Regions from separate parts of the Exiguobacterium sp. SH4S7 genome, predicted to be linked through region 3. Evidence: predicted binding sites of a transcription regulator. Region 3 holds the regulator's gene; each other region holds the start of a gene.
What was found. The regulator Rex, encoded in region 3, represses fermentation and respiration genes when NADH is low (regulators of the CRP and FNR family bind a similar motif). The targets are predictions, from matches to a motif close to TTGTGAAATATTTCACAA.

Region 1: arcA (arginine deiminase) is a predicted target of Rex. The motif match lies at 4,149-4,166, and genes of this name have one in related genera.
Region 2: adhE (bifunctional acetaldehyde-CoA/alcohol dehydrogenase) is a predicted target of Rex. The motif match lies at 3,683-3,700, and genes of this name have one in related genera.

The regions. Positions count from the first base shown of each region.
Region 1 covers NZ_SJUT01000003.1:317,471-324,986, reverse strand. Annotated here, with positions in the region: gene EVJ29_RS08370 (serine hydrolase domain-containing protein) at 1-546, opposite strand, end outside; gene EVJ29_RS08365 (solute:sodium symporter family transporter) at 733-2,517, opposite strand; gene mgtE (magnesium transporter) at 2,661-4,019, opposite strand; gene arcA (arginine deiminase) at 4,355-5,584, shown strand; gene argF (ornithine carbamoyltransferase) at 5,601-6,629, shown strand; gene arcD (arginine-ornithine antiporter) at 6,683-7,516, shown strand, end outside.
Region 2 covers NZ_SJUT01000004.1:62,603-70,118, forward strand. Annotated here, with positions in the region: gene EVJ29_RS09300 (glutamate synthase subunit beta) at 1-597, shown strand, start outside; gene EVJ29_RS09305 (Na+/H+ antiporter family protein) at 747-2,066, opposite strand; gene EVJ29_RS09310 (YebC/PmpR family DNA-binding transcriptional regulator) at 2,214-2,927, opposite strand; gene EVJ29_RS09315 (MarR family winged helix-turn-helix transcriptional regulator) at 3,007-3,453, opposite strand; gene adhE (bifunctional acetaldehyde-CoA/alcohol dehydrogenase) at 3,840-6,431, shown strand; gene EVJ29_RS09325 (hypothetical protein) at 6,472-6,756, opposite strand; gene EVJ29_RS09330 (MATE family efflux transporter) at 6,831-7,516, opposite strand, start outside.
Region 3 covers NZ_SJUT01000007.1:101,598-109,113, reverse strand. Annotated here, with positions in the region: gene EVJ29_RS12985 (DUF2599 domain-containing protein) at 1-937, shown strand, start outside; gene EVJ29_RS12980 (hypothetical protein) at 1,318-1,725, opposite strand; gene EVJ29_RS12975 (ABC-F family ATP-binding cassette domain-containing protein) at 1,722-3,623, opposite strand; gene EVJ29_RS12970 (redox-sensing transcriptional repressor Rex) at 3,773-4,429, shown strand; gene EVJ29_RS12965 (twin-arginine translocase TatA/TatE family subunit) at 4,429-4,647, shown strand; gene tatC (twin-arginine translocase subunit TatC) at 4,651-5,439, shown strand; gene EVJ29_RS12955 (hypothetical protein) at 5,580-7,516, shown strand, end outside.

The DNA.
Region 1 (7,516 bases), on a different contig from region 3:
GAAGACGAACTGTTCGATGTAATCCGAGAACGTCAATCCGCTCGCTTGTTCGACAATGAGACCGAGCAAAATGTAACCGGCGTTATTATAGTGGAATTCGCCGATTTCATGTTTCATTGACTGTTGCTGGAACATGGGCAAAAAGTCGCTCAATCGTCTTAGCTGATACATCGGACGTTGTTGCCATAACTCTTCAAAGTCGTCCATGACGGATTCATCAAAATAGTCCGGGATGCCTGACGTATGAGTGAGTAACGTTTCGACTGTCACACGTGTATCAAACTTAGGTAAATCAAGGGATAGACAGTCTCGGAGCAGCGAAGTAAACGCCAGCTTCCCTTGTTCGACGAGCTGACAGATGGCGATCGCCGTGAACAACTTACAGCCAGAGGCGATCCCGAACCGAGTCACGTCACGGTTTGGCAGTTGTTCGGAACGATTCGCATATCCTTGTTGGCGTTCGATTAATAGGTCATGCTTTCGGACAGCGAGACATGTGCCTGAAAAAGCGGATGAGATTTCAAAATCTGACCAATTAGTATTCATGAGTGGACCTCCGACGTTTGGCTGTTCCTTTCCGTTTCTAAGTATGTAAATCATACCATTACACATTAACCTAAATAATGGAAAAATGATAGGTGTCATTCTTATGGTGAGGCGATTTTGCAGATGAAAAAACACCGTTCGAACTGATTCATTTCAGCAGGAACGGTGTTTTTGTAAAGAGGCAGGTCACCCGCCGCTCGCTTTTTCTTCGATCTCGGTTTCGGTCGTTCCAAGGTTGTTCAAGTACACCTCGTATCTCGGGAGCCAGTACCGGTACGATACCCAGACGAGACCGCTCGTCGCGGCGAACAATGTCAGCGTCGCTGGCCAGAACCAGCCCGAGACGATCCCGTCCGCATAGGCGAGACCGATCGGAGAGAAGACGAAGTAGACGAACACCATCGAGGCGACGAGGATGATTGACGTCGAGATCGCATGACGCCAAGGTTTCACCCGACCGAGGTCGATCCGGATCGGCTTGATTTGTTGCATCGGACGCAGTTTGGCGAACAACAACATGATACTCGTCTCGATGACGAACAAGATGCCGTAGATGTGGATGAAGTTGATGCCAAGGTCAAATCCGAACCACTGTTTCATACCCCAGACTAAGAAGTAGTACGTGATGACGTGGAAGCCGATGACGATTTTAGCGGCGATCGGCGGCACGCGCTTGACGAGCATGCCAATCAAGACGACGACGAGAATCGGGATGTTGAAGAAACCGGTGAAACGGCGAATCAAGTCCCAAAGACCGTCCGGCGCGTACATCAAGTTCGGTGCGACGAAGAACGAGACGAGCGCGACGAACGTCCCGAACCATTTGCTGACCCGGATCAAATCTTTGTCCGAGGCATCGGGTTTGAACTTCGGTTTATAAATGTCGAGCACGAACAGTGTGGCGATACTGTTCAGCAATGAGTTGAACGAGCTGAACACCGCGCCGAGCAAGACGGCGAGGAAGAAGCCCATGAGCCACGTCGGTAACAAATCGGCGATCAAACTCGGATAGGCGAGGTCTGCCTTGTCCATGTTCGTGCCGTATAAGTGAAACGCGATGATGCCTGGAAGCAGCATAAAGATCGGAACGAGCAACTTCAAATAACCGGTGAAGAGGACACCTTTTTGTCCTTCGGCGAGGTTTTTAGCCCCAAGAGCCCGTTGAATGACATATTGATTCAACGCCCAGTAGAACAAGTTCGCGAAAATCATTCCGGTGAAGATGGATAGGAATGGCACCGAGTCGTTCGATGACCCGATCGCGTTCAACTTTTCAGGGTTCGACGTCGCGATCGTCTTCATCCCTTCGACGACGCTGCCGTCACCGAGTGCGATAAAGCCGAGCGTCGGGACGAGGAAGCCGATGATGATGAGCCCGATGCCGTTGAGTGTATCCGACACCGCAACGGCGCGGAGGCCGCCGAAAATGGCGTAGATAGCGCCGATGATACCGATGAACCAAATGACGAGCCAAAGTGACTGTTCAAAGCTGATTCCGAGCAGTTCGGGCACGTCGAAGAGCTGAAGGACCGCGAGGCCGCCGGAATAGAGCATCGACGGAATCGTGACGCACATGTAACCGAACAAGAACAAGAGGACGGTCAAGCGCCGGACGTCCTCGTCATAGCGTTGACTTAAAAACTCAGGAATCGTCGTGATCCCGATGCCGAGAAAGCGTGGCAGTAGGAATAGTGCCATGATGATGGCGGCAATCCCGGCCGTCACTTCCCATGCCATCGCCGACATGTTGCCGGCGAACGACTGCCCGTTCAAGCCGATCAACTGCTCGGCCGATAAGTTTGTGAGCAGGAGTGACCCGGCGATGAAGAGACCGGTCAGCCCGCGACCAGCCAAGAAATAATCATCGGCGCTGTCGACTTTTCCTTTTGTCAGGCGATAGGATACGTAAGCGACGAGTCCCATGAATAAGGCTCCGGTCACTAATATGTATATAACTTGTTGAATCGTCACTATTTATCCCTCCTTGTATTACTTCTTATCTATAAGTACTTTTCGTAATTACCCGCCTGGCACGATAATTATTTCCCATCATCGCTTTTGTAAACAAACCGTAACAAAGCTCACACGAAAAAAGACACCTGAAACGTCAGGTGTCAGAAAAAGCGAAGCAATGAAGTGGCGACAGTGAAGTAGATGATCAATCCGAGATTGTCCACGACCGTCGTGATGAATGGACCCGAGGCCACGGCCGGATCGAGTTTCAGGCGGTTGATCAAGAGCGGGACGAGTGTACCGACAATCGTGGCAACGCTCAGTGAGGCGAAAATCGACAAGCCGACGATCATGCCGATCAAGGCGCTATCGTACAGGACCGTGATGACCCCGAAAATAACGACCATACAGGCGAGTCCAAGCAGGACACCGGTTCCGAACTCCCGGCGAATCATCTTGGCGACATTTTTCCGATTGATCGTGCCGAGCGCAATCGAACGTACGGCGACGACGAGCGACTGGGTGGCGGCGTTTCCGGCCGATCCCATGACGAGTGGCATGAAGACGGCGAGCAAAACGATCGTCTCGAGCGTATCTTCAAATCCACCGATCGTCGATGCGGTGATCATCCCGAGGAACATGAGGCTGATGATCCAAGGGGCACGTTTTTTCGCTGCCTCGACCGGGCCCATGTTGATGTCAGACGAGCCTTTCGTCGCGGACAGCTCTTCAAAGTCTTCGGTCGTCTCGCGTTCGATGACGTCCATGACGTCGTCGACGGTGATGATGCCGAGCAGGTGATCATCGCTATCGATGACCGGGAGCGCGAGCAAGTCATACTTTTGGACGGTTCGGGCCAAGTCTTCTTGATCGGTCATGACGTGGGCCGAAACGACCCGCCGCCCCATGATGTCAGCGATGAGATGGTCGAGCGGGGAAACGATCAAATCACGGAGCGACACAACGCCGACGAGACGTCGGTCTACATCGATTACATATAAATAGTAAATTGTCTCAGCTTCAGGACCGAGGTCACGCAACTCTTCGAGTGTCGCCCCGATCGTTTTGTCGGCCTGTAACACGATGAACTCGGTCGTCATGATGGCACCGGCCGTATCATCTGGATAGCGCATCAAGTCTTTGACCTCGGTCGCCTCGGTCTCGTCCATCTGTTCGAACAGTTCGTTCATGAAATCGTCCGGAAGTTCGGTCATGAGGTCGGCGGCATTATCCGAGAACATATCGTTTAAGACGCTGACCGCATACGGGCGTGGCATTTCTTGGATGAACTGCTGTTGTTCATCGAGCTCTAATTTTTCAAATAAATCGGTGTACTCTTCAGGTGATAAAGCGCTGTATACAAACGCCCGATCGGGTTGGTTAAGTTCGATGAAGATGTCGGCCTGTTCACCCGGGTGAAGTGTTAAAAACACGTCGCGGAAATCGACCGGATCCCCTTTTTGGATGAGCGCTGTCACTTGGGCTTCATGACGCGCGCGTTCTGTACGTTCGATGGCCATCGACTCACTTCCTTTTCTAAAGTCATTTTTCGTATCCTGTCGTTATCGTACCTTAATTTGAAAAGAAAAAATAATGGATTTTATTCACAGTTCATACATCGTGTATCCATCCCAACCGTTGCTCTCTCCTTGTTCATTGATTCACAACCGTTTGTTCATTCAGTTTGACTTATATTGTATCCATTTTTTTGTGGAATCGACCACAATCAGAACGTCGGAATTACCCGCCTCGGAATCGGGTAAGTTGATAATGTAAGGGTAGAAACACACCCGAATCACTAGGAGGAAGCGAGATGATATCGATGACGGATCAATTGACCGCACGGGATACAACGCTGAAACATCCGATTCACGTGTATTCAGAAATTGGTGAACTAAGGACTGTACTATTGAAGCGTCCAGGACGCGAACTTGAAAATTTGACGCCGGAGTATTTGGAACGACTCTTGTTCGACGACATTCCACATTTGCCGGTCATTCAAAAAGAGCACGACTACTTTGCGAGCGTGCTACAAAACCGGGGCGTCGAGGTGCTCTATTTAGAAAACTTGATGGCAGAGACACTATCGCTGCCTGGCGTACGTGAACGATTCGTCGCCGACATTCTTTCGGAATCAAAATCAAATATTAACGGTTCATACGAGACGCTCAAAGAGTATTTACTCGCTTATGATAACGAACAGTTGATCGAGACGGTCATGGCCGGTATCCGTAAAACCGAGATCAAGCGCGAAAAGCGCCGTCATCTGCACGAGATGATCGAGGACACGTATCCGTTCTTTCTCGACCCGATGCCGAACCTGTACTTCACGCGCGACCCGGCCGCGGCGATTGGGAACGGCTTGTCGATCAATCGCATGAAAGAACCGGCGCGTCGCCGCGAATCACTGTTCACGCAATATATTATGAGATACCATCCACGCTTTGCGAAGCATGATATCCCGATCTGGTCGGATCGTGACTATCGGTTCGCGATGGAAGGCGGGGACGAACTCGTCCTATCAAAAGAAGTCGTCGCCATCGGGATATCGGAACGGACGACCGCCCAAGGAATCGAGCGCGTTGCCCTCAACTTGCTCGCGAACGGGGGCACGTTCAAGAAAGTCATCGCCATCGAGATTCCGAAGTCGCGTGCGTTCATGCACCTTGATACCGTCTTCACGATGGTCGACCACGATAAGTTCACGATCCATCCTTTCATCCAAGGACCGGGCGGCAAGATGAACATCTTCGAGCTGACGTTGAACGCGGAAGGTGAGCTGCACATCACGCAACACACTGATTTGTTGAAAGTGTTGAAATCGGCTCTCGGCCTAGAGGAAATCGTGTTGATCCCATGTGGTGGGGGCGACCCCATCGCTGCGGCGCGCGAGCAATGGAACGATGGGTCGAACACGCTCGCAATCGCCCCAGGTGTCGTCGTTACGTATGACCGGAACTACGTGTCGAACGAGCTGCTCCGTTCAGAAGGGGTCGAAGTCATCGAAATCATGTCGAGTGAGTTATCACGAGGCCGTGGAGGCCCGCGTTGTATGAGTTGTCCAATTATCCGTGAAGATATTTAACGAGGAGGAGACACACATGTCCACAACGTTCAACTTTGATTTGAAAGGTCGTCATTTTTTATCGCTTAACGAGTTTTCGCGGGACGAACTGAACTACTTGATCGACTTATCAGCAGCGTTCAAACGTCAAAAGAAACAAGGGATTCCCCACCGGATTTGTGAAGGCAAGAACGTGGCGCTCTTGTTTGAAAAACCGTCGACACGGACGCGCTGTGCGTTCACAGTTGCGGCAATCGACCTCGGCATGCATCCTGAATACCTCGGGAAATCGGATATCCAGTTCGGAAAAAAAGAATCGGTCCGTGATACGGCGATCGTGCTTGGACGCATGTTCGACGGCATCCAATTCCGTGGCTTCGCTCACGAAACGGTGGAAGGTCTTGCACGGGATGGCGGGGTCCCGGTTTGGAACGGTTTGACGGACTTGTATCATCCGACGCAAATTTTGGCCGACTTCTTAACCGTCAAAGAACAAAAAGGTGATTTGGCTGGCATTCGTTTCGTCTACGTTGGAGATGGACGCAACAATATGGGCAACACGCTGTTGATCGGTGGTGCCAAAGTCGGCATGGACATGCGAATCTGTGCGCCGAAATCGCTCTGGCCGTCTGACGAGGTCGTCGATTACGCGCGTTCGGTCGCGGCTGAAACAGGAGCACGCATCACCTTGACGGAGAGCATCGACGAAGCTGTCGCTGATGCGGACGTCATCTATACCGATGTGTGGGTATCGATGGGCGAAGAAGCTGAATATGAAGAGCGGATCAAGCTCCTTCATCCGTACCAAGTGAATATGGACATGGTCGAGAAGACCGGAAATAAAGACGTCATGTTTCTGCATTGCCTGCCGGCGTTCCACGATTTAGAGACCGAGGTCGGGCGAGCGATTCATGAACAATATGGACTGAAAGAGATGGAAGTGACCGACGAGGTGTTCCGCAGCCGCCATTCATACGTGTTCGATCAGGCGGAAAATCGGATGCACACGATCAAAGCCGTCATGGCGGCGACACTCACCGATACGTTTGAATGGCTCGAACGCTGACGAACGAGGAGGCATGTCCTCCTCATTCGTACTAAACGGAAGGGATGAGTTATATGTCTACTAAATTAGATCATGACTCAGGTGGTTCGGCTGGTGCAAGTCCTGGCAAAAAAGATCAACGGTTAGGTCTTGGTGCACTGACAGCCCTCGTCGTCGGTTCGATGATTGGAGGGGGCGCCTTCAACTTGGCGGCCGATTTGGCCCAAGGCGCGAACGCCGGAGCTATTTTGATCGGGTGGGTCATCACCGGTATCGGGATTATCACGCTCGGTCTCAGTTTTCAGAACTTGACGATGCGTCGCCCTGATCTAGACGGCGGGGTATACAGTTACGCTCGCGCCGGATTTGGCCAGTTCGTCGGCTTCAACTCGGCGTGGGGCTATTGGTTATCCGCTTGGCTCGGTAACGTTGCCTACGCCACACTATTGTTCAGTTCGGTCGGTTACTTCTTCCCGATCTTTGAAGGTGGTCAAAACATCGCCTCGATTATCGGCGCCTCCATCATGTTGTGGCTCGTACACTCGTTGATTTTACGAGGCATCCACGAAGCATCGATGATCAACATCATCACGACAATCGCGAAACTCGTTCCGATTTTTGCCTTTATCACCATCACCTTGTTCTTCTTCAATATCGATAACTTCACGTTCGACTTTTGGGGCCAAGGCGGCTTCTCGTGGGGCAGTGTGAGAGACCAAGTCGTGTCGACGATGCTCGTCACGCTTTGGGTATTCATCGGTGTCGAAGGGGCGGTCGTCTTGTCGGGCCGGGCCCGTAAGCGCTCGGACGTCGGGAAAGCGACCGTCATCGGCTTACTCGGTACGCTCGTCATTTACTTGCTCATCTCGATCATGTCACTCGGATTGCTGAACCCTGAGAGCGTGGCG
Region 2 (7,516 bases), on a different contig from region 3:
GCGGCCGGGAAAGACGTCATCGTCATCGGTGGCGGTGACACCGGGGCCGATTGTGTCGCCACAGCGATCCGGCAAGGTGCGAAATCGGTCACACAGTTCGGCAAACACCCGGAAAAAGGCATGTTCCGGGCGCCAGAACGTCCGTGGCCACTTCAACCAGACACGCTTTCGGTCGATTATGCTTACGCCGAGGCGATCGAACGTTATGAGCATGACCCGAGAACGTATTTGATCCGCTCGAACCGAGTTATTAGCCAAGACGGTCGCGTCGCCGGCATCGAGACGGAACGGATGGAAAAGATCGTCAAACCGGACGGACACGCGACGTTCTTCGTCGTCGAAGATTCAGTTAAGACGTATCCGGCCGACCTCGTCCTCGTCGCCATCGGTTTTGAACGTCCTGAATCCGAATTGCGCAAACTTGGCGTCGAAGCGAAGCAAGACTACGTTTCGAACGTGGACGGCGTCTTCGTCGCCGGGGACGCGAGACGCGGACAAAGCTTGATCGTCTGGGCGATCCGCGAAGGGCGAGAAGTCGCCGAAACGGTCGACGCTTACTTGGAGGCTTGTCAATCTCGTCTAAAAACTTCATCATAAAAAGGAGCGACGATTTCGTCGCTCCTTTTTAGATTGATCAATAGGAGGAGTCAGAGATGCTAACAGAAGTCCTCATGTATACGGGTTTTTGGTTTTTACTCGTGCTCGTCTTGCTCGGCACGATTTACACGCGGCGTAACCGGAAGTGATTACAGCACCATTGCGGCGATCAAACCGAAGACGATGAGCGGGATGTTGTAGTGGAGGAACGTCGGCCAGACCGTCTCACGCAAGTGGTCGTGTTGCCCGTCCGCGTTCAAACCGCTCGTCGGTCCGAGCGTCGAATCACTCGCCGGGCTACCGGCGTCACCGAGTGCTCCGGCCGTTCCGATGATGGCGATCGTCGCCTCGACCGAGAAACCGTACTGGATACATAACGGCACGAAGATGGCGGCGATGATCGGTATGGTCGAAAAGCTCGAGCCGATACCGAGTGTGATGACGAGACCGACGAGGAGCATGACGAGGGCGGCCAGGAACTGCGAGTCACCCATCAAGTTGCTTGCTCCGCTCACGAGCGGTTCAATCGCACCCGTTTCACGGATGACGGCGGCGAATCCGCTCGCAGCGATCATGACGAAACCGATGAAGGCCATCATGCGCATGCCGCTCGTAAAGATATCGTCCGCTTCTGACCAAGGGATGAGACGGAAGAGCGTCAACAGGATCAAACCGGTCACGGCCGAAGCGATCATCGATTCGGTCTGCAATTGAACGACCAAGACGACCAAGACGACGATCGCCGTCAACCAAATCTTCATGTTGCTCAACGTGCGGACCTCATAGTCGCTCGGACCGAGTTGGATCGTTTCATACGACCGCGGTTTCCGGTAGTGGAAGAAAGCGGTGATGAGTCCGACGAGCATACCGAGTGCCGGGATGGCCATGATGCTGACGATATTGACGTCACCGACGGCCATCCCGTTCGTCTCGACGTTCGGGAGCAAAATCTCGTTCAAGTAGATGCCGCCGAAGCCGACCGGTAGCAACATGTACGGTGTGACAAGCCCGAACGTGAGGATCGTCGCGACGAGCCGGCGATCGAGTTTCAACTCATTGAACAAGACGAGTAACGGCGGTACGACGATCGGAATGAAGGCGATGTGGATCGGTAAGACGTTCTGTGAGCTGATAGCGAGTAAGAGCAGCAGCGACAGCAGTAACGCTTTGACGCGACCGACACTCTTGCCGGTCACATCACGGCCAGACATGCTGATCAACCGTTCAGCCAGGACGTCAGGAAGGCCGGTCTTTGACAAGCCGACAGCGAACGCGCCGAGCAGGGCGTAGCTGAGGGCGATCGTGGCACCGCCACCAAGCCCGTCGCTGAAAGCGGTCAACGTGTCGTTGAAACCGAGTCCTCCGACAAGTCCACCGACGATGGCGGCGAGGATGAGCGATAAGACGATATGGACACGACTGATCGCGAGAGCAAATAAGACAATGACAGCTAATAATACAGCATTCATGAGTTCCAACACCTTTCGAATCATAAGTTCTTTCTCTTGTTATCGCTTTAATACGATAAAGACTTTTGAAATTTAACATACGTTTTATGACTTGTCAAATCATGAAAACAAAAAAAGCGACAACTTCGAAAAGTTATCGCTTCTTCATCATAGTTCGACGTTATGGTACACCTGACGAACGTCTTCTAAGTCTTCGAGTACGTCGAGTAGTTTCTCGAATTGCTCTTTCGACGCTTCGTCGAGTTCGACTTCGTTTTGCGGTAGCATCGTCAGCTCGGCGACTTCGAACGTCTCCACACCCGCCGCTTTGAACGCGGTCTGGACGGCATGGAATTCTTCCGGCTCGGCATAGACGATGACCGTCTCGTCTTCTTCGATGACGTCACGGACATCGAGGTCGTGCTCCATCATGAGTTCGAGCACGTCGTCTGCTGTCATCCCGCCGACACCGATGACGGCCGTCGCATCGAACATATACGCGACCGACCCGCTGACTCCCATGTTACCACCGTTCTTGCCGAACGCGGCCCGAACTTCAGAGGCGGTCCGGTTGACGTTGTTCGTGAGCGTGTCGACGATGAGCATCGACCCGCTCGGCCCAAAGCCCTCATAGCGGAGTTCGTCGAAGTTCTCTTCGTCGCCGCCTTTCGCTTTGTCGATGGCCCGGTCGATGATCGCTTTCGGGACGTTATACGTCTTCGCGCGCTCGACGACGAACTTGAGCGATTGGTTCAATTCCGGATCAGGTTCACCTTGGCGGGCGACGATGTAGATCTCGCGGCCGAACTTCGCGTAGATACGACTCGTATTGGCGTCTTTAGACGCCTTTTTCTCTTTAATGTTGTTCCATTTACGACCCATTACGTGTCATCTCACTTTCCATTGTTCGATAGATTCACTGTCGATTATATAAGAAGAAGCGAGCGTTGACGAGAGAAAATCATCCCTCGCTCTTGTCCATCTTCTCAACGATCTCGGTCAGCGTCTTTAAACTGTCGATCAAGCGGTCGGTCTCATCCTCATCGAGGAACGCTAACCGATCCTCGAACAGGCGCCGAAACGAGTCGCGCCGCTCGAGGAGCACGCGCTCTCCTTGGTCGGTCAATTGGTTCCAGATGACACGGCGGTCGCGCTCGTCAGGGACACGTGTAATATACCCTTCGTCGACGAGCTTCGTGATGAGCGGCGTCACGTTCGGCGGGGCAATCGATAACGTCTCACTAATTTGTCCGTTCGTGACCGCGCCTTCATCCTCGATCAACATCAGTAGATGAAAGTGAGAGAAGTTCAAGTTCGGGATTTGCGGGAGGTCGGAGCGGCGGAGCAGTTTTCTTCTGATTAACGGGATCAGTTTCACAAACTGATCGGCTGCATCTTGTCTTGGCATAGTCATAGTCACTTCCTAGTCAGGTTCTTTCTTCATTATACACGACCACAGGCGGGGTGGACGAGCAATCATCGGACTGTGAGCATTTACACACCGATTCCGCCAAACTAATGACACAAACAATGTAAGCGTTTACATATGGATCTGTCCTTGTTTTCATGAAAACGCATACGATTTTACTGAGCTGATCTGTAAAAATCAAGACCTATCCTCAAACAGCAAAAAAATATTGTGAAAGAGTTCACATTGTTGTCACGCACAAATTGAATGAAACGGTGTATTCTATGAATGTGAAGGAAAGCACAAACTCTTATCAGGCAAACCGATTATCCCGTGCTCTCCATCAAGTCAGAAGATCAGCTCTCATTCATGAGGAGGAAACCAACATGGCAGTTAAAGAGAAAGCAGTAGTGGAAACATCAGCAGAACAGATGGTCGACACGCTCGTCAAGCAAGCGCACACGGCACTCGACACGTTGATGACGTTTGACCAAGAGAAAATCGACACGATCGTCCAAGCGATGGCGTTAGCCGGACTCGAGCAACACGTCGCACTCGCTAAACATGCATTTGAAGAAACAGGTCGCGGTGTGTTTGAAGACAAGATGATCAAAAACATCTTTGCGACAGAATATATTTTCAACTCACTTCGCGGTGAGAAAACAGTCGGCGTCATCGAAGACGATGAGCAAAACGGCATCACATACATCGCCGAGCCGGTCGGTGTCGTCGCCGGGGTCACACCGGTCACGAACCCGACATCAACGACGATGTTCAAAGCGATCATCGCCATCAAAACACGTAACCCGATCATTTTCGGCTTCCACCCGTCAGCACAACAATGTTCAAGTGCAGCGGCCCGCGTCCTTCGTGACGCAGCGATCGCAGCAGGTGCACCGGAACATTTGATCCAATGGGTCGAAAAACCGTCACTCGACGCGACGAAAGCACTCATGAACCACCCAGGCGTGGCCATGGTACTCGCAACAGGCGGCGCGGCAATGGTGAAGTCGGCTTACTCGACAGGTAAACCAGCGCTCGGCGTCGGACCTGGTAACGTCCCGGCTTATATCGACAAGACAGCGAAAGTAAAACGCGCCATCTCGGACGTCATCTTATCGAAAACGTTCGATAACGGCATGATTTGTGCGTCAGAACAAGCGATCATCGTCGACCAAGAAGTATATGAAGACGTGAAACGTGAAATGACAGCGCTCGGCTGCTACTTCTGCTCACCAGAAGAAAAAGCCAAACTCGAAACACTCGTCATCAAGACAGACACATGTGCGGTCAACCCTGAGATCGTCGGGAAACCGGCAGCATGGATCGCCGAGAAAGCTGGACTCAGCGTCCCGGCCGACACGAAAATCTTGATCGCTGAACTCGAGACAGTCGGCGCAACAGAACTGCTCTCACACGAGAAGCTCAGCCCGGTGCTCGGCGCTTATAAAGTTCAATCACGAGAAGAAGGCTTCGCGATCGCTGAGAAAATGCTTGAAATCGGTGGTCTCGGTCATACGGCCGCAATTCACTCGACAGACGACGACGCGATCCTCGCGTTCGGACTTCGCATGAAAGCTTGCCGCATCATCGTCAACTCGCCAACGGCACACGGCGGTATCGGTGACCTTTACAACGAAATGACACCATCACTCACACTCGGTTGTGGGTCGTACGGTAAAAACTCCGTCTCTGAGAACGTGACGGCGAAACATCTACTCAACGTGAAAAAGGTGGCGAGACGTCGCGTGAATATGCAATGGTTTAAAGTCCCTGAAAAAATTTACTTCGAGAAAAACTCGGTTCAATACTTGCAGTCGCTCACGTCAAAAAAACGAGCAATGATCGTCACGGACGAAATGATGGTCAAACTCGGATTTGCTGACAAAGTCATCAAAAACTTGCCGGCTGGTGTTGACTACCGCATCTTCGACCAAGTCGAACCAGATCCATCGGTCGAGACGGTCATGGCCGGTGCTGAAGCGATGCGCCAATTCCAACCAGACATGATCATCGCCCTTGGTGGTGGTTCACCGATGGATGCTGCGAAAGGGATGTGGCTCTTCTACGAACGTCCAGAAGAGAAGTTCTCAAACCTTCGCCAGAAGTTCATGGATATCCGCAAACGGACGTACAAGTTCCCGACGCTCGGCAACAAGTCGATGTTCGTCGCGATCCCGACGACGTCAGGTACAGGTTCAGAAGTGACACCGTTCACGGTCATCACTGATAAAAAACGGAACGTCAAATACCCGATCGCCGACTACGCGATCACACCAGACGTCGCCATCATCGACCCTGAGTTCGTTATGACGGTACCGGCTTCAATCACGGCTGACACAGGAATGGACGTCTTGACACACGCGATCGAAGCGTACGTATCGGTCATGGCGAACGACTATACAGACGGACTGGCCCTCCGTTCGATGAAGATGATCTTCGACTACCTCCCGAAAGCTTACGAAAACGGAAGCGACGCTGAAGCTCGTCAAAAAGTGCACAACGCCTCAACGATGGCCGGTATGGCGTTCGCGAACGCGTTCCTCGGAATCAACCACTCGATCGCGCACAAAATCGGTGGCGAGTTCCACGTGCCGCACGGTCGGACGAACGCGATCCTCATGCCGCACGTCATCCGCTACAACGCGACACGCCCATCAAAACTCGCGGCGTTCCCGAAATATGAGTCATTCATCGCTGACGAGCGCTACGCTGAAATCGCACGCTTCCTCGGACTCCCGGCGAAGACGACTGAAGAAGGCGTCGAGTCACTCGTCCAAGCGATCATCGAACTCGGACAGCGCTTGAACATCAAACTCTCGTTCAAAGCACAAGGCATCAAGAAAGCGGACCTTGATGCGAAGATCGACAAAATGGCGGTCGATGCGTTCGAAGACCAATGTACGACGGCGAACCCGAAAATGCCGCTCGTCGAAGAATTGAAAGAAATCATGTACGCAGCGTACGAAGGCGTCTAATCAAAAAAAGGCGATCACTCCAACGAGTGGTCGCCTTTTGTCATGCAATTAAGGAAAGTCCCATGAACAGGAGGATGACGGATAAAGCGATGACGTTGAACCAGACGACAAACTTGATCGCGATCTCAGCCCACGCTTTATTTCTCAGCCCAAAATAAAGCAAGAATGCATAAAAAACTAGACCGCCGACGAGTCGGTACGGAGAGGATGCGTCAAAACCAATGTCGTATGCATGTTGTACTGTATTGAGCAAGGCGAGGAGGAGGAAAGCGCACAGGTAGCGCTTTTTCTTTATTTGTTGATTCGGATTGTAAACATTATTCATAGATTGCACCAACCGTCTTTTGGTTTTCGTATTTCTATCTTTCGACTTTGTAATATCTTTTCACTATACCATTTTTATGAAAGGTGAGATGGCGAAAACAGACAATTTCGTCTCCTGCGTTCATTCATCGCCAACGAGAGCGACCGTGTGAGACTGAAGCAAAGAAAAGCTAACCAAACCCCATGATTCCCGATGGAGGGGACGAGCAAGAAGGCCACAATCGTAAACACGATAAACGCATAGATGAGTGAGTTACGGACGGGCCGAGCGTCTCCGATGCCGGCAAAGACACCTTCATACAACATGGCCAAACCACCGATGAACGGATACAAAATAATCCACATATAATACGTCTCAATCGTCGAGCGGAGCGCTATATCTTCCGTGAAGAGGTGAATGATTCCATCCTGTGCCACTGACAGTAGTACGGTGATAATAACCGTTGACCACAAAATAAACCGAGAGCCGATCTGAACCGTGAGTCGATAGGTTTCATTCGATTTTTGCCCGATTGCGCGCCCAATCAATACGGTGGAAGCTTGACCGATGCCGCTGAACCAATAAGCGATCACATACTGCAATTGAAACAAGATGGCATTCGCACTCAATGCCTCGACGCCTTGTTTGGCTCCAAGTGCAGTGAACGAGCCCGTCATGAGAAGTAAGAAGACGGTACGGATGAACAAGTCACGGTTGACGGTCAAATAAGTAATATAAGCGCCCGTGTTCATCAAATCGCGGCTTATCTGTGCGGAAAACG
Region 3 (7,516 bases):
TTTGGCTTTATTTACAATACTGGGGACAGCACATCCAGCTTACGCATCTACAAGGGGGAGCGAATCGAAATTGCGTCCAGACGCAGAAGTAGATTCGATTGAAGACGATCGTTTAGTAAACGATACGGATCAGCTTAATGAAATTGAAGTATTTTTCACTAATCCATCAGTTACGATGACGAAAGAAAGTGATGAGTTTAGTATTATACATGAAGACTCAAATTTAGAATTCGATAAAACAGAAGAAGGGAAAGTGATTTTCAGAAACAAAGAAGAACAGTATTCTATTGAAAATGTGGCTTTAGTAGGAGGTGTCCAAATCCTCTACAACATTGAATCAACTGAGTCGCCAAAAGAATATGTCTTAGATTTAGACATTACTGAAGGTAGTCGAATTATTCACGAAGATGGAGAGTACAAAATTGTGAATGAAAAAGGTGAGGTAGAGGTCTTCATTGGCTCCCCTTGGGCGAAAGACAGTAATGGAAACGAAGTCGAAACATATTATGAGATTAAAGACCAACAGTTGATCCAACATATTGATTATGAAGGAACGGATTATCCTTTAGTCGCTGATCCATTGTTCTGCTCGGATACAATCGATAATACAGCGTCGAAGTATACGGACTCTAATACTTTTTCTGTATATCCACGGACATGTGCACGAACGTATATTACAGCTAGCTATACTTTGGGTGGCGCATTATTAGGCGTTTTTGGGTCAACTGCCATCGGAAAACAGATGTGGTCTGAAGTTGTAGCAGACGCTTCGTATCAAGCGACAAGTACGGCAAACCGCCCGAAGCTCAAAGATCAATTTATCTGTCATGCAGTTAACCCGACTACGATTTGGAAATCATCTTGGAATCTAGATACGAATCGACCGGATGTTTCATTGTTGGATACGTATAAAGCACTTTGTAATCCAGACTATTAAAGGCGAGGTAAACTATGAACATTCAATACTTTGAACCAGATTCGTTATTTTTCATTGTAATCGCGTTGCTAATCCTCTATCCAATCCTTCTTTTAGTAGGGGTGACTACGAGTAAAACAAATCTTATTGGAAAGATTATTTACGGTATTTCAGCATTCTTTTATGCTTACGTGATTTGGTATAGCTACAGCCTAGGCATTTACTTAGACGAGATGTCTGATCCGGCACAAGATGAAGTCATCTTTGGTAGTATAGGATATTTCCATTTAATTTTGTTGGCATTCCCCTACATCTTTTTAACGATGGGTTTTACGTTCAAACAGCATACTCGATCATAATAAAAGAGCGCCTTCCGCTATACGCGGATTGGCGCTCTTTCGTCAGTTTTTCGGTTGTCGATAATTATTTCGATACCACATATTCACCCGGCTCACGACGTAGACGATAAACGCGAGCACCCACATGAACAGCGTCTCTCGATAAAAGTGGCCCCAGACCGAGCCAGGCGCATAAAAGCTATGCACCGTGACATCGATCGGCCAAATGACAAGCCGGATGAACAACGTGCTCATAAGCAAGCCGCTGAAGAGGCTGATGATGATACCGGACCATGTTTGGATGATAAACCCGACGACAATCGGCAGGAAGTAAAATAAAATGATCGGGACGTTCGTCGCCTCGCCGCGGATGAGTTCCGAGATATACTCGGTCCCACTCGGCACGATGTAGACGAACCCGGTCAGGAACGCATGCATCCAATCGATCCGCATGGCACGGGAACGCATCATGAATGGAGTTCCTCCCATTCTGTGAACAGTTCCGTGATCGACTCTTTCGTCGCGTCGGACTCGGTCGACAGCTCTTGGGCGCGGGCGAAGTCGTTGAACACGTCCGGTTCGCATAACAGCTGCTCGATTTCTTCAAGCCGAGCTTCGTGGCGCTCGATTGTCAGCTCGATCTCTTCGACCCGCTGTTTCAACCGGCGTTCTTCGCGCTGCTGTTCCTTGTCGGCGCGCTGCTTCTTGACGACGACTTGTTTCGTCTCCTCGCGGGCGAGCCGGGCAAGGTCCTCGAGCTCTTCTTTCTTCTCGACGTAATACGAGTAGTCGCCGAGGTACTCATCGATGCCGTTCGGCGTGATCTCTAAGACACGCGTCGCGAGCCGGTCGATGAAGTAACGGTCGTGGGAGACGAACAAGATCGTCCCGGGATAGTCGACGAGCGCGTTCTCGAGGATCATCTTCGAGTCGAGGTCCAAGTGGTTCGTCGGCTCATCCAAGACGAGCAAGTTCGGTTGCTCGAGCTTGAGCTTGGCGAGCGTCAGCCGGGCCCGTTCGCCGCCGGATAGTTCTTGGACGCGTTTCATGACGTCGTCCCCGCTGAACAAGAACTGGCCGAGCAGACTGCGGACTTCTTGCTCGCGCATGAGCGGCCAGTCGTTCCAAATCTCGTCGATGACGCGGTTCGCGTCCGACAAGTTCTGTTGTTCCTGGTCGTAGTAGCCGATTTCGACGCCGGTACCGTAGCGGATGTCACCGGTGAGCGGTGGTTGTTGTTTCGTCAACACTTTGAGGAGCGTCGATTTGCCGACTCCGTTCGGGCCGACGAGGGCGACCGACTCGCCGCGTTGCAGTTGGAAACGCAAGTGTTGTGCGATCGGTTCTTCGTAGCCGATGGCGAGGTCGCTGCCGCTCAACACATCGTTCCCGCTTTGGCGTTTGATCGAGAACGACAACACCGCGCTTCGTTCGTCACCGTCCGGCACGTCCATGCGGTCGATCTTCTCGAGCCGCTTGCGGACGCTTTGGGCGCGTTTCGTCGTCGTCGCCCGGGCGATGTTCCGTTGGATGAAGTCTTGCATCTTGGCGATCTCTTCTTGTTGCGACTCGAACTGTTTCTTCTCTTGCTCGTAAAGCGCGGCCTTCTGCTCGAGGAATTTCGTATAGTTCCCGACGAAGCGGCGGCTGCGGTTGCGTGACAGCTCGTAGACGACCGAGACGACGCGGTCGAGGAAGTAACGGTCATGGGAGACGATGAGGACGGCACCTTTATAGCCGCTCAAATATTTCTCGAGCCAGCTGAGCGTCTCGATGTCCAAATGGTTCGTCGGCTCATCCAAGATGAGCAGGTCCGGGCTTTGCAGGAGCATCTTCGCTAAGGCAAGACGTGTCCGCTGTCCCCCTGAGAGCGTATCGATCCGACGTTCGAAGTCGTCCGGGTAAAACCGCATCCCGTGCAAGATCGAGCGGATTGTCGCTTCATACTGATAGCCGCCGCGGTCTTTGAACGTGTGTTGCTCCTCGTCATACGCCGCAAGCAGACGCTCGTAGGCGGCCGGGTCGTTCAAGATCCGCTCCGAGCCCATGTCTTGCTCCATCTGGCGGAGCGTCTTCTCTTGTTCGATCAAGTCGGTGAAGACGGTGAGCATCTCGTTCCACATCGTCTCGTTCGATTCTAATCCTGAGTCTTGGGCGAGATAGCCGATCGTCACGTCTTTTGGCTTCATGATGTCGCCCGAGTCATAGTTGTACTCGCCGGCGATGACTTTTAACAGCGTCGACTTGCCGGCGCCGTTGCGGCCGACGAGGGCGACGCGTTCGCCTTCTTGGATTTCTAGTTTGACATTCTCTAAAATCGGCTCGACGCCGAACGATTTGGATAAGTTGTTGACTTGCAGTAGGATCAAGTGAAAAAACCCCTTTCTCTCTGTTTAGTATACTTTATTTCTTCCCCTTTTCAGGTATATTCATTGAGTGCTTATGTGAATTCGTTTACAATCAAGGTGTATGAAATCAGATTCGTTTGAAACGCGTCGTAAAAAGGAGGCTCTTTCCGTTGAGTCAAAACGAACCAAAGATTCCGCAAGCGACAGCCAAACGGTTGCCACTATACTATCGGTTTATCCAAAGCCTACATTCGTCAGGGAAACAGCGTGTCTCTTCTGCTGAACTGAGCGAGGCGGTCAAGGTCGATTCGGCAACGATTCGCCGTGACTTCTCATACTTCGGTGCGCTCGGTAAAAAGGGATATGGCTATAACGTACAGTATCTGTTAGAATTTTTCCGTAAGACGCTGAATCAAGACGAGATCACGAACGTCGCCTTGGTCGGGGTCGGTCATCTCGGGACAGCGTTCGTCAACTATAACTTCCTTAAAAACAATAACACACATATCGTCGTCGGGTTCGACGCAGACGAGACAAAAGTCGGCACGACGATGTCAGGTGTCCCGATTCATCACGTCGATGAGATGGAACAGATTATGAAGCAAAACAAAATCGATGTCGCCATCCTCACGGTCCCGTCTGCCTACGCGCAACCGGTCGCCGATGATTTGGTCCGCTATGGCGTTCGAGGGATCTTGAACTTCACGCCGGCGCGATTGACTGTACCGGACACGGTCCGCGTCCATCATATCGACTTGTCGATCGAACTCCAGTCGCTCATTTACTTTATGCAACACTATCCATCCGCTGAGGGGGTCCATCAATAATGGAATTTCTACAATCATCACTCGTCGTCGGTATCCCAGGTGGCGTCAGTATTTTCGTCATCGCCATCATCGCGCTCATCCTCTTCGGGCCGAAGAAATTGCCAGAGTTCGGCCGGGCAGCGGGGCAGACGCTCCGTGAGTTCAAAAATGCCACGAACGGTATGATGAAAGAGCACGATGAGACCGACAAGAAAGAAATTGAGAAGAAAGAGCAGTAAGCCATGAGCCATCAACCTGATCAAGAACGGGCACTGTCCGATCACTTGACAGAGCTGCGGAGACGACTGATGCTGTCGGCATTTGTCGTCTTTGCCTTCTTTCTGATCGCTTTGCCGAGTGTCAAATACGTGCTCGCCTATCTGCAGGCGGACCTCGTCGAACGAGGGCTCGAGCTGAACGCCTTTGGGGTCGCGGACCCGCTCATGATTTACTTGAACTTGGCGCTCGTCATCGGGCTCGTCGCATCGGGTCCATTTCTACTGTATCAACTGTGGGCGTTCGTCGCACCTGGTCTGCATCCGAATGAACGAAAATGGACGCTCGCCTATATCCCGGTCATCTTTATCTTGTTCCTCATCGGTCTCGCATTCGCCTACTATTGGTTGTTCCCGCTCGTCCTCGATATCTCGACGGACCTCGGGCAAGACCTCGGTCTGACGCAAATCATCGGGGCGACGAACTATTTCACGTTCCTGTTGCAACTGACGATCCCGTTTGGACTGTTGTTCCAACTTCCGGTCGTGACGATGTTCTTGACGCGCATCGGTGTCGTGACGCCGTACTTCCTCTCAAAAATTCGGAAGTACGCCTACTTCGCCTTGTTCGTCATCGCGGCATTCATCACGCCGCCGGATTTGACGTCGCACCTCATGGTGTCGCTGCCGCTCTTCTTCTTATATGAGATCAGCTTATCGATCTCGCGTGTGACGTACCGCGGTGTGCTCCGACGTGAGAAAGAGGCGATGGTGAAAGAACAGATGGATTTGATGAAGCAAATGAATGAGAAGTGAACACTACGTCATGTGACGTGGTGTTTTTTTTAATTTTAGGGCTATTAAATTTTGAAAAAACAACTTAAAATTAGGAAGGTTGAATTAAAAATGGATTATTTTTGAAAGTTATGTATTCATAAACAGAAATGAGGAGAACGATGAACAAATGGTTATGGAGCATACTCGTTGTGCTCGTCATGGTGGCAGCGCCCGGATTAGACGTTCGGGCAGAGGGTTATGCCAAGCCTGAAGTCATTCCGGCAGGAGAAGTGGTAGGAAATAGTGAATATGTGTGGCGCTCAGGAGATCCTGAGACGCTCGTCCATGTGAAGACCGGTGAAGTCTATACATTACCGATTCGAGTGTCCGTCTTGCACAACATTCACGCAGTCGGGGACGGTCGATTTATTTTGGAAGGGTGGCAACAATGGATGGTATGGGATATCCATACCGATTCAGGTTCAAGCTTTCCGATTGAGCCGGGAAGCGGTCTGGATGCAGTCGTTGCGATCAATCAGTCGGCGGAAACAGTTTTATGGACCGACGACAAAAAATATGTCACCACGTCGATGGCAGGGGACATCCTCGGGTCGATCACTAAAGAGAGTATGTATGAAGCATACGGACTGCTCGACGACGGAAATGTCCTCGCATTCGTGGATGGCCAAATCACGAAACGGACAGTGACGGGTGAAGTGCTCGAGACGCTTGGTTCATATACGGGCCAGGTGAGGGGAGCGTCGTTGATCAAGGGAGCGAACCAGTGGGTCGTCACAAAATCCGGTGACTGGGAACATCTCAATATATTCGATATAGCGACGAAACGATGGATTGAGAAAGATGCGCCAGACGTAAGGAATCTAAGTTGGAAAGACGGCGTCTACTACTTCACGATTCGAAAGATGTACACGACGTTTTATGTCAGTTATAACGTGGCGACGAATGAGTGGCGAGAAGCGCCGATCGATGACGCGGACGTCCGACAGCACGGACCGTGGTATGTCTTTTCTGAAAACCGCACGGTAGGTTATACGCCGGAGTCGTTATGGAAAGCACCATGGAAACTGCTTGTCAACGTGCCGAAAACGACGGCACGTTATGAAGTAGGTCGTCCCTATGAAGTGAACGGAACCGTGACACTTGTCGATGGGACGGTTTTACCTGTCTCGGGTACCGAGTTGAAGGCCCGTTTAGCTTACCAAGACGATCCATTCGTCTGGGAGCAAGACAAACTGACGCTGCAGACGAATGGTTCTTATGACATGATTTTCGAGTGGAATGATTTGGACCGACGCTTAGATTTATGGGCGTCGAATTACGTACCCCTCACACTCGATCCACCGTCGGGCGTATTAGGTCCGATCAGTGGGAAGACGGCGCCGAACACGCCGGTGTTTGTCAGCGTGACGAAAAACTTGTATCTATCGAATTCATCGGATTCATTGTTGAACTATCAATCGACGACGGTCCAATCGGATGAATCAGGGCGCTATACGTGGCAACCTGCGCGTTGGTTCACACCGGGATCTCGCGTGACTGTGAAAATCGGTAGTAAGTCGGGCGTGTACGCCGAACCAATCGAACTTCAGACGGTCAAGGAGAGTGAGGACACGTCACCGAACGGCATCTCGGTTCTGACGAAAACGGTCACTTCAGGTGTCACGTTGAAAACGACGCCGAACGCCTCGGTGGATGTGTTGATTCGCAGTGGGAAATACTACGAAGTTTTGAATGAGCAGGCAGATGAGGACGGGCTCGTTTCGATTAAAGAGTTCAATACGATGCCTGTAGACACCGGAACAAAAGTCTACTACAAATTAAAAGAGGCACCCGCTTCAGCGTTCCGGCTCACAACCGTTGAGACAAGAGTGGAACCGCCTGTGTTTTCGTGGACTCGGACACCGTTGATGTATGACAAATCCATCAATGTCACATCGAGTACCGATCAGGCCTATCGCATTTATCGAAATGGTACGCATGTGGCGACAACACGCGCGATGCCGTACACGTTCGACACCCCACTGAAAGAAGGGGAGGTCATTCTCGTCACACGCTCGAGCGGCGATGCGACGTACCAACTCACGAAAAAGGTCCA